4 regions of the Sphaerisporangium dianthi genome follow, and region 3 is predicted to be linked to each of the others. Evidence: riboswitches for the same ligand, from Rfam matches in the RefSeq annotation. Region 3 holds a riboswitch; each other region holds the start of a gene.
What was found. Region 3 has a riboswitch for cyclic di-AMP ahead of ACFO60_RS07495 (CHAP domain-containing protein). Riboswitches for the same ligand answer to the same signal wherever they lie in the genome.

Region 1 (3,781 bases), on a different contig from region 3:
GGGCACCGTCGGCATCAGCAGGATCGCCGGCCTGGAGGAGGCCCACGTGGTGATCAGCGACACCGGCCTGCCCGAGGAGGCGCGATCGGCGCTGTCGGACCAGGCCGGCGCGCTGATCCTGGCCGACCCGGCCGTGACGACGCTCCAGACGGCGGCCGCCGCGGCGCATGACCCCATACGAGCGGGACGGGCGGCGGTGTCCGCCGCTGCGACGACGCACGCGGCGCGATCCGTCGACGGAACAGAACCAGCGGCGCGGGCCGCCGGAACAGAAGAAGCGGCGCGGGCCGCCGGAACGGAACGGGCGGCCCGGACGGCCGCCGGACAGGAGGTGGCCCGGTGAAGCGGACCGTCACACAGCTCGCCGACGGGCGGGAGCTCGTCTACTTCGACCGCCGCGACGACGCCGACCGCGGCGCGGCCGACACCCGGGAGCTGCCCCCGCGTCCCACGGCCTCGGAGCTGCGGTACGACCCGGTGATGGACGAGTGGATCGCGATCGCCGGGCACCGGCAGACCCGCACGTTCCTGCCGCCCGCCGACGAGTGCCCTCTGTGTCCCTCCCGGCCGGGCCGTCCGACCGAGATCCCCGCCTCGGACTACGACGTCGCGGTGTTCGAGAACCGCTTCCCGTCCTTCAGCTTCAACCTCGGCCACTACGAGGACATGGGTGGCCTGAGCGAGGTGCGGCCCGGCGTCGGCCGCACCGAGGTGGTGTGCTTCACCGCGGACCACGACTCCTCCTTCTCGCGGCTCTCGCCCGAGCAGGTCGATCTGGTGCTGCTGGCGCTGGCCGACCGCACCGAGCACCTCTCTCGCCTGCCCGGTGTGGAGCAGGTGTTCCCCTTCGAGAACCGCGGCGCGGAGATCGGCATCACGCTCGCCCACCCGCACGGCCAGATCTACGCCTATCCGTACGTGACGCCGCGCACGCGGCAGATGCTGGACTCGGCCGCTCGCTACAGGGAGCGCACGGGTGGCGATCTGTTCGCGGACGTGCTCGCCGCCGAGCGCAAGGCCGAGACGCGCGTCGTCGCGTCGAACGAGCACTGGACGGCGTTCGTCCCCGTGGCGGCGCGATGGCCGTTCGAGGTGCACGTCTATCTCAACCGCAAGGCCGCGGACCTGCGCGAGCTGGACGCCGATGAACGCGCGGCCTTCGGCCCGCTGTACACCGACGTGCTGCGGCGGCTGGACGGCCTGTTCGGGGTCAAGATGCCGTATGTCGCGGCCTGGCACCAGGCGCCGGTGCGCACCGGGCGCGACCTGGCCTACCTGCATCTGCAGCTCTTCAGCATCCGGCGGGCGGCGCAGAAGCTGAAGTATCTGGCCGGGTCGGAGTCGGCGATGGGGGCCTTCGTCAACGACGTGCTGCCCGAGGAGGCCGCCCGGATGCTGCGCTCACAACCGTGACTTCGCGCACGTGGGCCGCCGGGTCGCCATAAATACGGATCTACCACTACCATCCTTCAAACACCGACCGTAACGGCCGGTCCGCCTAATCCCAGGTGCCCCGCCTGGGAACCGGGGACCCATCGGTTCCTTGGGGTGAATCCACGCATGTGGTAGGGCATCTCCGGCCCGAACCCGTCAGCTAACCCGGTCGGCAGATGGAGAGGAGTGGGCTCTGCCCCCGACCTACGGTCGCCACGGTTCCGTGGCCGTCTGCGCTCTGATCATGGCCGCTCTCGTGCTCGGCCCGTCCACGGCGGGGAACGCCGCCCCCAAACCCACCGAGAAACAGCTCAAGGCGCAGCTGGCCTCGCTCGGCAAGCGGGTCGACAAACTGATCTCCGCCTACAACGCCAAGCGCGTCGCGGTCGCCAAGGCCAAGGCGGACGAGAAGACGGCGCGCGAGCGGCTGAAGACCGCCGAGAGCGAGCTCACCGCGTCAGAGGGTCAGGTCGGCGACATCGCCCAGCTTCGCTACCAGGCGGGCAGCGGCCTCGGCATGATGCGGGAGCTCCTGTCCCCCGGCTTCGGCGGCGCCGCGATGCTCGAGCAGTTGCAGGCCGAGCAGACCGCGAAGATCGGCCGGTACACGGCGGCGCGCGACGCCCGTAAGAAGGCCGCCGACGACGCGGCCTCGCTCACCGACCGCCTGGGCGACGACGTCATCGAGGTGACCGCGCAGCGCAAGGACGCCGAGAAGCTGATCGCCGAGATCAAGGACAAACTGGACCGGCTCGTCCCCGTCGCCCCCGGCAAGCGGGCGAACGGCACCTGGGCCCCCGAACTGCCCACCGGCGGCGACAACATCACCCCCCGGACCCGGCTGATGCGCGCCGAGGTCAAGAGTCACTTCCCGTTGCACTTCCCCGTCGGCTGCTACCGCGCCGAGGACAGCGGGGAGCACCCGCTGGGCCGGGCGTGCGACTTCATGCTCAGCTCCGGCGGGGCGTTGCCCTCGGCCGCCGGCGCCGCGCTGGGCGAGCAGGTCGCCGCCTGGGCCATCAAGAACGGCGGCAAGCTGGGCGTGAAGTACGTGATCTACCGGCAGCGGATCTACAACCTCGGCTTCCCCGGCTGGCGGGCGATGGAGAACCGTGGCGGCGTCACGGCCAACCACTTCGACCACGTGCACATCTCGATGTACTAGAAGGGTGGCGAATGGCATCTGGTCTGCTGTTCGTCACCCTTATAGCATCTGGTCTGCTGTTCGCCACCCGTGAAGATGCCGTTCGCCCTGGTGGGGCGACCGTCTGAACGCGATGCACGCCGGTCGAGGCGTCGGAGCCGAGGGTCCGCCCGAGCGGCCGGCCGGCCGCTCGGAGTGAAAGTTCCACTGCGGTACACGCCTGGAGGTGCGACTTCCGTGACCCTCCGCCCGCCGCGACGAGCGGCCGGGACGGTCAGCCGGGCAGGCGGATGGGGTTGACGATGTCGGCGTAGATGAGCAGGGTGCCCATGACCACCAGGACGATCGCCATCGCGTACGTCAGCGGCAGCAGCTTGGCGATGTCCACGTGACCCGGCGTCGGACGGCGGCGCACCCGGGCGTACCCGCGCTTGACGCCCTCCCAGAGGCCGCCGGCGATCTGGCCGCCGTCCAGCGGCAGCAGCGGGATCAGGTTGAACATGCCGACCGCGAGGTTGAACCCGGCCAGGAGCTGGATGAACCCGGCGACCTTGTTCTCCAGCGGGATGGCCGAGGCGGCGATCTGACCGCCCAGGCGCCCGGCGCCGACGACGCTCTGCGGGCTGTCCAGGGCGCGCTCGGCGCCGCCGAACGCCGCCTGCCAGACGCCGACGAGCTTCTGCGGCATGTGAGCGAGGGCTGAGGCGGTGCGCTTGATCAGATCCCACATGAAGCCGACGACGTAGGCGGGACTCTGCCTCTCCACGACGAAGACGGGGCTGACGCCGAGGAACCCGACGTTCTTGTCCAGCTTGGTGGGGTCGTCGAGGGAGGGGCGGTCCTGCCCGATGAGGGCGGTGTTCAGCGTCATCGGCCTGCCGTCGCGCTCGATGCCGATGGCGACCGGGCCGGGGCCGTGGGAGCGGATCAGCACAGTGGCGTCGTCCCAGGAGTTCACGGGCTTGCCGCCGAAGGACACGATCTTGTCGTTGACCCGCAGGCCTGCGAGCGCGGCGGGGGTGGGGCGGTGCGCCGGGGTGCAGCCCTTGCCCTTCTGCTGCTCGGCCACGGTGACGACGCACTTGGAGACCTCGCCGACGACGGGTTTGGCCACCGAGATGCCGAAGCCCATCAGCACGACGGCGAACAGCACGAAGGCGAGCAGGAAGTTCATGGCCGGGCCGCCGGAGAAGATGATGACCT
Region 2 (3,781 bases), on a different contig from region 3:
CCTCGGCTTCCTGTGGGACCTTCTCAAGGTGATCCCGGCGGCCGAGGCCGCGAGCGGTCACGCCGACGAGACGGCCAACGACCTCAGCCGGGTGTCGGCCTTGCTGAGCGACGCCATGGCCTCCGGCGAGGGGGAACTCGGCGAAGCGCTGCGCCCGGTGTACCTCGCCTACCTGTCCAAGCACCCCGACGCCTGAGGGTCCCCGGCCCGCTCTTAGGCTCCAGGCATGACATCGGTGAACGTTGAGCGTACTGAGACCGGCTTCGTGGCCCGCAACGGCCGCGGGGCCGAGGTCGCCATGGGCAGCGGCGACGAAGAAGGCGTCTTCACCCCGGTAGAGCTGTTGCTCGCCGCGGTGGGCGGGTGCAACATCGTGACCGTCGAGCCGCTCACCGCCAAGCGCGGCCACCGGCTCGTGCGGCTGGCGATGACGGTCCAGGCGGAGAAGATCGAGCCCACGCTGCTCGGGCCGGTCACGATCACCTACGACGTCGAACTGCCCGAGGGCGACGCCGAGGCGGACGAGGTCTTCCGCGCCGTCGCGCATCGAGTGCACGAGCGGCACTGCACCGTCAGCCGGTCGCTGCAGAAGGGCACCGAGGTCACCGTCGAACTACCCGATTAGCCGCCCGGGCCGCCGGGTCATCCCGTACCCGGTCATGCCCGCGACTTAGACCGAATCTATACCGTGCGATGACGAGCGCCTCAGGCCCCGGTATGTAGTGTTAAGGCAGGTCAAGGGGGATGCGACCCGCGCCCGGAAGGGCGCAGCGAAGCTTTCACCAAAAGGACGCGGTGGGGGACCGCGTCCGTACAGCGGGACCGCCCGATGCGTTTGGGGGAAGGCATCGGCGCTGGACCGTGAGAGATCGGGGCCGGACAGGCGGGGGACTGTCCGGCCCCGACTCATGTCCACCCCCACCCCCGGGCATCCGCTCTCATGGCACGAGCCGAGCCCGCTCTCGGGGTACGAAGCCCCAATGCCTGTCGTGCTGGTGCCGGCGCCGCTTCCTTTGCCAATGAGGGGCCTTTACCCAAGAGGGCTCGATGGGCCGGGTGAAGAGAGATGTGACGCCCCATTCTCACCTTGAGTCACAGCAGTCACATGCGTATGGCCTTGATGGCTCCCGCTGGGGTGAATTGCCCGATATGTTGGTGTTCATGCCCGATAGGTAGATCTTCTAATGCTTTGTAGACACTTCGTTTGCTTTGTCCTGACTTGACCGGTAACGTCTTCTACCAGAACGGACGGTGACCTGGTCTTCAGCAGGAAGGCCGCCGACCGAACGTCGAGTCCCACCGGGCCTACCGGCCCACGGGAACCGGGGACCCATGTCCTTTGGGGTGAATCCGCGCGAGCGGTAGGGCGAACTCCACGCCCGAACCCGTCAGCTAACTCGGTAGACGTCATTGGAGAGGAGACTCGAGTGGACACACCGCCCCACTCCGTCCTCCGGGCGACCCTAGACCCGGATCTTGCCGTCAGAAGCGGCACACAAGTCGGCTTGTAACCAGCCGACCGGGCGATTCGCAGCAGCCTTGCGACGCGGTGGCCTCGACGCCACCTGCCCGACCGACCCACGTAAGAAGCGCTCGCGCAGCGGTAGACCATGCCCTTGTCGCCCCACTAGCGACTGCGAACGCTTCCTCTCCCGGCGCCGAACCCTCTTGACCGAACTCGGAGCCCGGGTCCCTTGTCTTCTGATGAAAGATCCTGCCCTCCCATGTCTTTTTTCACGAACACCCCCAAATATCGCGTGGTTTGCAGCGTCGTCGGTGCGGCGATCGTCTGCACCGCAGTGGCCGGCACGACCACGGCCCACGCCGCCAGCTCGCCTGAGCGCAGCAAGGACGGCGTCGCCGCCGCCACCACCCAGCGGGTCATGTTGAAGGGCTCGACGAAGGCCTCCTACTTCTGGGACGACTCCTCCGGCCGCGCCGGTGACACCGGTCTGCCGGCCATCGGCAAGCCGATGCAGAAGGGCCTGTTCGCCAGCCCGAGCTGGCCGCTCGGCACCGAAGGCTATGTGGTCTACAACGGCAAGAAGGCGCCGTTCTTCATCGGCGACCGCGGCCCTGGCATCCCCTCCCAGAGCGGCGTCATGCTCGACATGGACGGCAAGACGTTCGCCGAACTGACCGGCGGCGACTTCAACGACTCCAGCCTGATGGTGACGGGCTTCGGCGCCGGCCACATCAAGGTCGACTACGTCATCACCAAGTGGGGCAAGGGCCCGGGCAAGAAGAACGCCCCGGTCCCGTTCTCCGACGGAGCCTGGGGCGTCTACGACCGCGACCCCGCCGAGCCCACCCTGGCGCTCGTCTCCGCCCCCTGATCCTCAGCTTGATCCACAGCTTGTCCCCTCGGCGCACATCCAGGCCGGCCGGAGCCCTGTGCTCCGGCGCCTCCCCGGGGAATGGGCGTGCCGGTGCTTCCCCCTGGTACCGGCACGCCGACCTCCCGCCGATGTGCGTAGCTTCGCCGGGACTGCTAAAGTCGCCGTAGTTGATGCGCCGCTAGCTCAGTTGGTTAGAGCAGCTGACTCTTAATCAGCGGGTCCGGGGTTCGAGTCCCTGGCGGCGCACCACGGTCAACACCGATGACCTGGGCATCCTCCCTACGGGGAGGGTGCCCACAGTCATTTCCGGCCCTCGCCGCATGGGCCCTGCGACCACGTGCGCGGCAAGGTCCCCCACCGCGTGCGCATGAGGGCGCCGCCGAGGCCCGAGCCCGGAACGTCACTGCCTCCGCGATCGGTGGGTAGCAGACCCGGGAAGACGGCGGCCCGCGCCGTGAGGGCGGGCGCCGCGGACCGGAGAGCGGAGAGAGCCATGACGGTGAAGCTGAACAAGAAGGCGTACGACCACGCGAAGAGCCTGGCGAAGGACAAGCAGTTCAAGCTTGACGAGATGGGCGACTGGAGCGAGCACCAGCCGTCGACCGACCAGGAGAACGCGTTTATCGAGAAGCACGGCATGGACGAGTACGCCAAGTGGCATCTGGGCGTGGACGACGAGCAGGACGAGTCGAACAAGGGCCGGTACAAGTTCCCCTTCGGGGACTTCAAGAAGGCCCACCGGTGCGGTGTCATCGCGGTGAAGATGCGGGCGGCGCAGAGGGACTACGACGACATCGAGAAGGCGGCCGACCACCTGAAGGACATGCTCGACGAGTTGATGTGACCCGGTGTCCCCGCGCGCGGGACGCCCTGGGCGTGCCGGGCGTCCATGGCGCGCGGGGCGTCGGCGCGGCCGGGTGCGGCGTGCGGCGGGCGAGGGACGCCCGCAGGCGCCGGTCCTCTTCCGACGATTCGGGCATATCGGGAAATACTGCCCGCATTGTCATAATAAGATGTTAAATGCGCCCCAAGACGTCCTTATCCTCGTTTGTCGGGTTGGGGCCCTGGAGAGATCTCGGGTGGGCAGATTCTGAACGAGTCGCCTCAGGGGTTCACCTCCTCGCGGAGACGAATTCCTTTATCGGGGCGACCCGACGTCAAGGGGGAAACGCGATGCCCGCCATCAAGAAATACGCCGCGACGCTCGCTGTAACGGCCGCGCTCACCGGAGGTCTCGTCGGCCTGAGCGCCACGACGGCCACCAGCGCGTCCGCGTCCGCCGCCGTCACCGCCGGCGGTGACTGGGACGGCGGCCACCACGGCAAGTGGGGCGGCGGCCACGGCGGCTACGGGGGCCACCACGGCAAGTGGGGCGGCGGCCACGGCCACGGATACGGCCACGGATCCGGCTACGGCTACGGCTACGGCCTGGACGACCTGGA
Region 3 (3,781 bases):
CACGGCGGGCGGCTCGGCGGCGCCCGACCGGGTGCCGCTGACGGCGGCGGCGATCTGGGCCTCGGACGGCGCGATCGGAGTGCGCACGACGGCCAGCGTCGAGGTCCAACCGCCCGGAAGCTGGTCGAGAAGACCCGCCGCCCATTTCAGATACGAGTCCGAATCGGCCACAGCGAGAACCCGGCTCAAGGAGAAGCCCTTTCGTGCGCGAACATTTGGAGATGCGATCGGAGGGACACCGACGCGGAGGGAGTCCACCAGTCATCGGGCACGTCCACGGTCTCGACCGGCACGCCGCGCGCGCCGAGCAGCACGCGCAGCGAGGTGACGGCCGTGGACGGCAGGCTCAGCACGCGCTGGCCGGGGCGCAGGTCACGCAGGGTCATCTCGACCGGGACCCCGGCGTCGTACACGGTGACGCCCGGGTGGTCGCGGACGGCCGCGAGGTCGCCCGGGTCCTCGCGGCGGTGCGGGTAGTAGGCCAGCGGCCCTTCGAGGGCGAAGAGCCAGGCGAGGTAGCGGTCGCGGTGGATCAGCCCGTTGCGCACCAGGGAGGTGCCGAGGACCACGGTGCTCTCGGGCGGGCGCGGATGGGAGCGCGCGGGCTGGGAGCGCAGCCAGGCGAAATCGTGGGTGATCAGCTCGGCGCCGAGCCCGCGCACGGCGGCGGCCAGCCCGGCGGGGACGGGCAGCGCGGTGAACACGGTGAGCCGTCCCGCCCTGGCCGCCGCGCGCAGGCGGATCCCCGCCGCGACGCCGAGGGCCCGCCGGGTCGGCCTCGCCTCGGCGCGGGCGCGCAGCAGCGGGGCACCGAGGCCGGCGGTCAGCAGTTCGAGCAGGCGGATCGTGGCCAGGCCGTCGTCGACGAGGACCATGCGCGAGGGAAAGGCGGTCAGCGACGTGAGCTGGAGCCTGCCGGAGAAGGCGTCGCCGAGCACCCAGGCGGCGTGCCGCCCTGGGCGGGGCATGCCCGCTTCGGCGGCCTCGATGCGCAGTCCGGGGGGAAGGTCGAGCGCGTCCAGCTCGGCCCGGGTCACGCCCAGGCCCGGCAGCCTGCCACGGGTCACCACGCGCGTGTCAGGCCCGATCACGCCGGCGTGCCGCGCCTCGACCGCGCACAGCAACTGGAGGGGAGACTCCACCCAGGCGACGGCCGACCCCTGCTCCCGCACGCGGCTTCGACCGTTCCTCTCCACGCCGGGCATTGACACGTTCACGACGCATGCAACCTAGCCCGGCGACCCTACGAAGGAGGGAACAGACGATGAACGGCGGCCGACGACGGCCGGGCCGTTGTCCGGTCGCGTGCCTCGCCGCCCGCGTCACGCCCGTAACTTTCGCCCCATTTGACACGCAAGGGCACGGGCGTTTCAAGTATCACTCGCGCAGCGCCGCCCCAGCGGGGCCCGGCACCGGGAGCCCGGAGCGACGACCGCGGTACCCTACCCATGTCGCCGCAGGTCAACCACGCGACCATGTCAGGCGCCCGGCCGGTGCGCGCCTTTTTGCCACCGCAAGCCCGGACAGCCTTAAGAGATTTGTCCTACTTGCATCATGTTTGTCCGATGTATTACTCTCGTAGGAATCCCGGCAAGGGAACCGCCCATCAGGGCGAAAACCCCGTGCCGATGAGATTGCCCGGCGCGGCCGGTCCTCTGCGGAGAGCCCTCTCCCGCCGTCACGCGCCACCGCCGAGTCCGCTCCCACGCGGAGCCGGGGACCCACCTCCCTTGGGGTGAATCGATCGCGCCCGCCCACGGACGCGACCGTAGGGCGAACCTTCACGCCCGAACCCGTCAGCTAACCCGGTAGGCGGCTGGACGAAGGAGTTTCAGCTTGTCCATGTTCACACATCGGCTTCTGGATGCCCCGAAGAATCAGCTGAAGGCTTTCACGTTGGGCAGCCTGGTGCTCGCCCAGGTCGTCACCGGCACCGCGCTCGCCGCGCACGCCGACACCTCTCCCGCCAAGGACAACGTCATCGCCGCCGCGCGCGAAGAGGCGGCCAAGACGGCGAAGATGCCGTCCCGGCAGGTCTCCGCCGAGCAGCTGCTGGCACTGGCGGAGAAGCAGGTCGGCATCTCCGAGAACGGCTCGGGCGGCGGCACCAAGTTCCACGCCTGGTACATGAGCTCCCCGCGCGCCAAAGAGACGGTGGCCCGCGACACCGGCACGATCGCCGGGTACGCCGACGCCGCCTGGTGCGACATGTTCGTCTCCTGGGTCGGCACCCAGCTCGGCCTGCAGGACACCGTCGGCACCGACGCCTACACCGTCGCCCACGCCAAGTGGTTCGCCGGCCACGACCGCTGGGGCACCACCCCGAAGCCCGGCGCCGTGGTGTTCTTCTCCTTCAACGGCGGCAAGAGCTTCGACGACATCGAGCACGTCGGCTTCGTCATCAAGGACAACGGCGACGGCACCATCAAGACCGTCGAGGGGAACACCGACGGCGGCAAGGTCGAGATCCGCACCCGGCCGGCCTCGCAGATCGTGGGATACGGCTACCCCAGCTACGCCGCCTAAGCCTCTTCTCCCCCCTCCGGTGCCTCATCCCATGGCGTCCTCGCCGCCTCCCCGCAAGAGGGCGCCCCGCCGACGCCGCACGGCCGGTCCTCTCCGCCGGCCCTGCGGCGCCGGCGCCCGTCCGGCTCCCGCACGGTCCGGGCCGGGCCTCCGGAGGCCCTCGGACGCCTCCGCCCGTGGCGCATGGATGATTTGCGCCCGACTGTGCCGCATGCGATGGGAGCGCTCCCAATGCTGCCAAAGGGGTATATGGGAGTGCGTCGACGGTTTTCGAGCTCCTAATCGCCCCAGGAGTAACAGTTAGGTTTCAGCATATTGACGCCAGCATTGCCTGTCGGGGACCCTTCGTGGGAGCGCTCCCAAATATCGCTCGCAGGTTCACCCCCGCGAGATCACGACTTGAGGGATCCAGCACATCGTGGGCCCGACTGTCGGGGCCGGCCCTCGATGCACCTCCCAATGATCGGGCAACCACCTGAGAGGGGTCCGGAAAATGATGAAGAAAATGCGCCGCGGGAGGCTACTCGCGGTCGCATCGGTGATGACGGCCGCGCTTGGCATCACCACCGCTTGCTCCTCCGGCGACACCGGCGGCGCCGCCGGCGGCTCGTCCTCGGCCGCGCCCGCCGAGAAGATCACCCTTACGCTGCAGACCTTCGGTGGCGGCACCAACTTCGGCTACAAGGCCGCCGTTGAGAAGTGGAACAGCGAGCACCCCAACGTTCAGGTCAAGTACAACAACCTGACCGACAGCTTCGAGAACGTCTACTGGCCCCAGATGCTGCAGTGGCTGCAGTCGGGGACCGGCGCCGGTGACGTGGTCGGCATCGACGAGGGCGGCATGGGTCTGGCCAAGGCCCGTCCGCAGTTCTTCGCCGACCTCGGCCAGTACGGCCTGCAGAGCCGCCAGGCCGACTTCCCCGCCTGGAAGTGGGAGAACGGCGTCAACACCGAGGGCAAGCTGTTCGCTCTCGGCACCGACGTCGGCGGCATGAGCATCTGCTACCGCTCCGACCTGTTCAAGAAGGCCGGCCTGCCCACCGACCGCGAAGAGGTCGGCAAGCTCTGGAGCGGCGGCTGGGACAACTTCATCAAGGCCGGGCAGGACTTCCAGGCCAAGGTGAAGGACGCCAAGTTCGTCGACAGCATCAACACCATCTACAACGTGGTGCTGGCGCAGGAGGCCGCGAAGAACGGCAACGTCAGCTACTTCGACAAGAACCAGCAGCTCATCGTGGACAAGAACCCGGCCGTC
Region 4 (3,781 bases), on a different contig from region 3:
GTACGGCAGGCCGTGATGGTCGTATCTCGCCGGGCCGCCGTCGGGGTGCCAGCCCTGGCCGCCGGCGCTCCACACGCTCCATCGGCAGGGGAACCCTGCGCGCACCCGGAGCCGTGCCCGTGGGGCGAGGCGGGTCAGGCCGGACAGATCGACCCGCTCCGCGCCGGCGGTGACGCCGGTGGCGGTGTCCGTCTCGACCAGCCGTGCCCCGCCGGGGGCGACGCGGTACACCTGGCCGCCGACGCCGACCTCGGCCTCGGCCGCGCGGCCGTTGTCGATCAGCAGCGTCAGCGGGAGCGCTCCGCCGCCGGGTTCGAGCACGATGCGCGGCCGGCCGTCCAGCCGGTGGCCCGACGGCGTGAGCCGCAGCACGGCCAGTCCCTCGGGCGGTTCCTCGTCGAGCGCGTCTCTGAGCACCTCGTCGAAGTCCAGCTCGCGCACCAGGATTTCGCGCTCGGCGTCGCTGCTGTCCGGATGCTCGGCTCGCACCCGGCCCGCGGCGGCCCGGAAGAACGCCTCGTCGTCGACGAACCGCGACGGGCTCATCGACCTGACGTAGGCGATCGGGGGCTCGCCCCAGCTCATCCCGTGCTCGGCGAGCGCCTCGCGGTACCTCTCCAGCGCCTTGGCCACGGCCTCTGGAAGCATCGGATCGTCACTCATTCGGCCCTCCCGTGATCCCCGTTGTGCCGTAATGGTCACACCGGCGGAAGGCTTCCGGTCCGGAGGAACCCGAGGCGGGTGAGGTTTCTTCCCATCTCGGATCGTTTCTCTGAATAGGCGGATAAAGCACCCACAGACCGGCCTGCCGCATCAGGCCTCGGGCGGCGACCCGCCGGTGGCGGGCGAGGGCGAGAGCGACGAGTCCGGGCCGGGGCCGGCGGAGTTATCCACAGTTTCCACAGACTCGTACACAGGTTCGAATTTGATCTCTACGGTGGACTCGCCGGCGACGATCACGCCGCCGCCGGCATCATTCCGAATCCGGCGCGATCCCGCGCGAACGGGCGTCCGCCAGGCCTGCCCGCCCCTCAGCGGCGGCCGAGGGCGCGCAGCTGGCCGGGGGTCAGCGAAGAGACGTTCTGGTCGATCGGGACGTCGGTGTACTGGTGGATGGTCCAGGTCTTCCAGTCGGCGGGCGGCGTGACGTCCCCCTGCGCCCTGCCGTAGTAGGCCACCCACAGGGGGTAGGCCTGAAGGCCGTGGCCGTAGGTGTCGGCGAAGTTCCAGCCGCTGTAGAACAGCGGGGTGATGCCGGTCTTGGCCTTCACATGGGCCAGCCAGGTCTTGGCCCAGGTGTTGACATGCTCGACGGACTGACCGTCAGCCGTCTCCAGGTCCAGCACCAGCAGGTCGCCGCGCTTGCCGGGCTGGGCGTTCACCACCGACAGGAAGTGGTCGGCCTCGGCGATGGGGTCGTCGCCGGGATGGCCGTAGTGGTAGGCGCCGCGGACGATGCCCTTCTTCGCCAGTTCCTGCCAGTGGCGGGCGAAGGAGGAGTCGCGGAAGGTCAGGCCCTCGGTGGCCTTGATGATGCCGAACTGGGCCGGGCTGGCGTTCCAGTCGTGATCCGACTCGTAGGAGGAGACGTCCTGGCCGTAGGTGTGGACCGAGTCGGCGTGCGCGGCGGCGGGCGCGGCGGCGGGCGCGGCGGCGTCCGCCGGGCCGGTCAGGACGACGGTCGCCGTGGCGGCGGACGCGGCCAGGGCCACACCTGCGACGGCCGCGCGGAGGCGGTCGCCGGAGAGGCCGACGTGGTTACCGAGGGAGCGGGCGATCGAGGCAAGCCGACGAGAGGGCATGTAGAGATTGGCTCCTAGCTTCCATGCCGCTTACCGGGTCAACTGACGGGTTCAGGCGAGAAAGGCCCTGCGGGCGGGCCCTTGGGGCCGGCGCTCCGATACACCCTGGAAAGATTGGTTCCCCGGCTCCGCGAGTGCGGATTCAGCGAGCGCGTATCCTCATCGGGGCTGCTCCCCGGGCACGCGCGATCTGGGCAACGAACCGGCAACGGACCCGACAGCGCAGGCCATGGTCACGTATGCCGCTATCCACAAAGGTACACCAAACCCCATAACGGTGCAAATCAGACAAAACTCTCCTTGGGATACCGCCGCCGCCTGGGGCCCGCCTGCGGCGATGACGCGACCCACCACTCTCTGAAGGTTCCCGGCGACGTCAGCGTGGTCGGATTCGACGACCTGACGCCGGCGCGGTGGGTGCCCCCTCCGCTCACCACCGTCCGCCAGCCGCTCGGCGAGATGGGCCGGGCCGCCGCGTCCATGGTGATCGCACTCGCCGGCGGCGAACCCCTGCCGCACAGCCGCCTCATTCTGACCACCGATCTGATCGTCCGGGAGAGCACCACGGCTCCCAGCAGGTGATCTCGGCCGAGGGCGTCGCCGGCAAAGGAGTATCTACGACGGGCCGGGGTTTCGGCCGCCGCTGAGGGGTATGTGGCGCGTGCCGCGTCAGGTCGGATCCGTCCGCACGGCGCGCGCCGCCCGTCTTCCTGGCCCGCAGGAGGATTCGGCGTTCGAATCGCGAACCGCCGGCCGGTCACCGGTCATCGGGGCGAGGGTAGTGCAAGGTCGTCGAGAGATGCGGGTGGTCCCATGTGGCCGGAAACGTGGTAGAGGCCGGAACGGCGCGAATGCTCGCCGGGATACTCGAAGCCAGTCACGTGACCGCCTTCGAGGGCGTGCCTTACCTGGTCCACGAACACGCGGGGTACGCCGGGCTGAGCGACGTGCTGATCTACCTCGTCGACCTGCAGCAGGACGTGCTGCGCCTGTGCACCGGGCGCGGCGACAATGCCGGCGAGGGCGCGGGCCCCGAGGCGGACGAGCTGCGCATCGACACGACGGCGGCGGGCCGGGCCTTCCGGGAGACGCGCATCCTGGAGCCGTCCGGCGACGACGGCGGCCCTGGTCATTACTGGGTGCCGCTGCTGGACGGCACAGAACGGCTCGGAGTGCTGCGGATATCGATCGCCGACGCCCACCACGCGTCGCAGGACGACATGCGGGCCCTGGCGTCGCTGATCGCGTTGCTGGTGGTGAGCAAGCGCTCCCACAGCGATTCCTTCGCCCGGCTGGTGCGCACCCGGCCGATGCACGTGGCCGCCGAGATGCAGTGGAACCTGATGCCGCCGCTGGCCTTCGCGTGCGAGCAGGTGGTCATCAGCGCCGCCCTGGAGCCGGCCTACGAGGTCGGCGGGGACGCCTTCGACTACGCCATCGCCGACGACAAGGTGTACCTGGCGGTATTCGACGCCATGGGCCACGACGTCTCCGCCGGGCTCACCGCCTCCCTGGCGGTCGCCGCCTGCCGCAACAACCGCCGCCAGGGCGCCGACCTGATAGAGACCGGCGAGGCGATCGAACGCACCTTGATACAGGAGTTCGGCCGGGGCACCCGGTTCGTCACCGCGATCATGGCCGAACTGGACCTCTCCACCGGAATGCTGACCTGGGTCAACCGCGGCCATCACCCGCCGGTGGTGATCCGGGGCGGTCGCTGGACCACCAACCTGCACTGCCCGCCCGCGCACCCCATGGGCCTCGATCTCGGCCTGCCCGCCACTCTGTGCCGCGAGCAACTGCAGCCGGGTGACCGGCTGCTGCTCTACACCGACGGGATCACCGAAGCCCGCGGCCCGCACGGCCGCGAGTTCGGCCTGACGCGCTTCACCGACTTCATCATCCGCCACAACGCCGCGGGCCTGCCGGTCCCCGAGACCCTGCGCCGCCTGGTCCACAGCGTGCTGGACTACCACGGA

Region 1: another riboswitch for cyclic di-AMP. It lies ahead of ACFO60_RS25295 (coiled-coil domain-containing protein); the one in region 3 lies ahead of ACFO60_RS07495 (CHAP domain-containing protein).
Region 2: another riboswitch for cyclic di-AMP. It lies ahead of ACFO60_RS22435 (hypothetical protein); the one in region 3 lies ahead of ACFO60_RS07495 (CHAP domain-containing protein).
Region 4: another riboswitch for cyclic di-AMP. It lies ahead of ACFO60_RS07860 (glycoside hydrolase family 25 protein); the one in region 3 lies ahead of ACFO60_RS07495 (CHAP domain-containing protein).

The regions. Positions count from the first base shown of each region.
Region 1 is NZ_JBHSFP010000019.1:144,334-148,114, reverse strand. Features, by position in the region: partial or broken gene ACFO60_RS25305 (DeoR/GlpR family DNA-binding transcription regulator) at 1-127, shown strand, start outside; gene galT (galactose-1-phosphate uridylyltransferase) at 340-1,413, shown strand; cyclic di-AMP (ydaO/yuaA leader) riboswitch at 1,486-1,623, shown strand; gene ACFO60_RS25295 (coiled-coil domain-containing protein) at 1,679-2,599, shown strand; gene ACFO60_RS25290 (M50 family metallopeptidase) at 2,853-3,781, opposite strand, start outside.
Region 2 is NZ_JBHSFP010000016.1:51,875-55,655, reverse strand. Features, by position in the region: gene ACFO60_RS22445 (hypothetical protein) at 1-196, shown strand, start outside; gene ACFO60_RS22440 (OsmC family protein) at 227-625, shown strand; cyclic di-AMP (ydaO/yuaA leader) riboswitch at 1,288-1,422, shown strand; gene ACFO60_RS22435 (hypothetical protein) at 1,725-2,336, shown strand; tRNA gene ACFO60_RS22430 (tRNA-Lys) at 2,512-2,588, shown strand; gene ACFO60_RS22425 (hypothetical protein) at 2,833-3,183, shown strand; gene ACFO60_RS22420 (hypothetical protein) at 3,513-3,781, shown strand, end outside.
Region 3 is NZ_JBHSFP010000003.1:327,599-331,379, reverse strand. Features, by position in the region: gene ACFO60_RS07505 (DUF6716 putative glycosyltransferase) at 1-171, opposite strand, end outside; gene ACFO60_RS07500 (hypothetical protein) at 186-1,172, opposite strand; cyclic di-AMP (ydaO/yuaA leader) riboswitch at 1,680-1,831, shown strand; gene ACFO60_RS07495 (CHAP domain-containing protein) at 1,897-2,526, shown strand; gene ACFO60_RS07490 (ABC transporter substrate-binding protein) at 3,068-3,781, shown strand, end outside.
Region 4 is NZ_JBHSFP010000004.1:3,758-7,538, forward strand. Features, by position in the region: gene ACFO60_RS07855 (CehA/McbA family metallohydrolase) at 1-663, opposite strand, end outside; gene ACFO60_RS07860 (glycoside hydrolase family 25 protein) at 1,032-1,802, opposite strand; cyclic di-AMP (ydaO/yuaA leader) riboswitch at 1,815-1,960, opposite strand; gene ACFO60_RS07865 (substrate-binding domain-containing protein) at 2,103-2,384, shown strand; gene ACFO60_RS07870 (PP2C family protein-serine/threonine phosphatase) at 2,684-3,781, shown strand, end outside.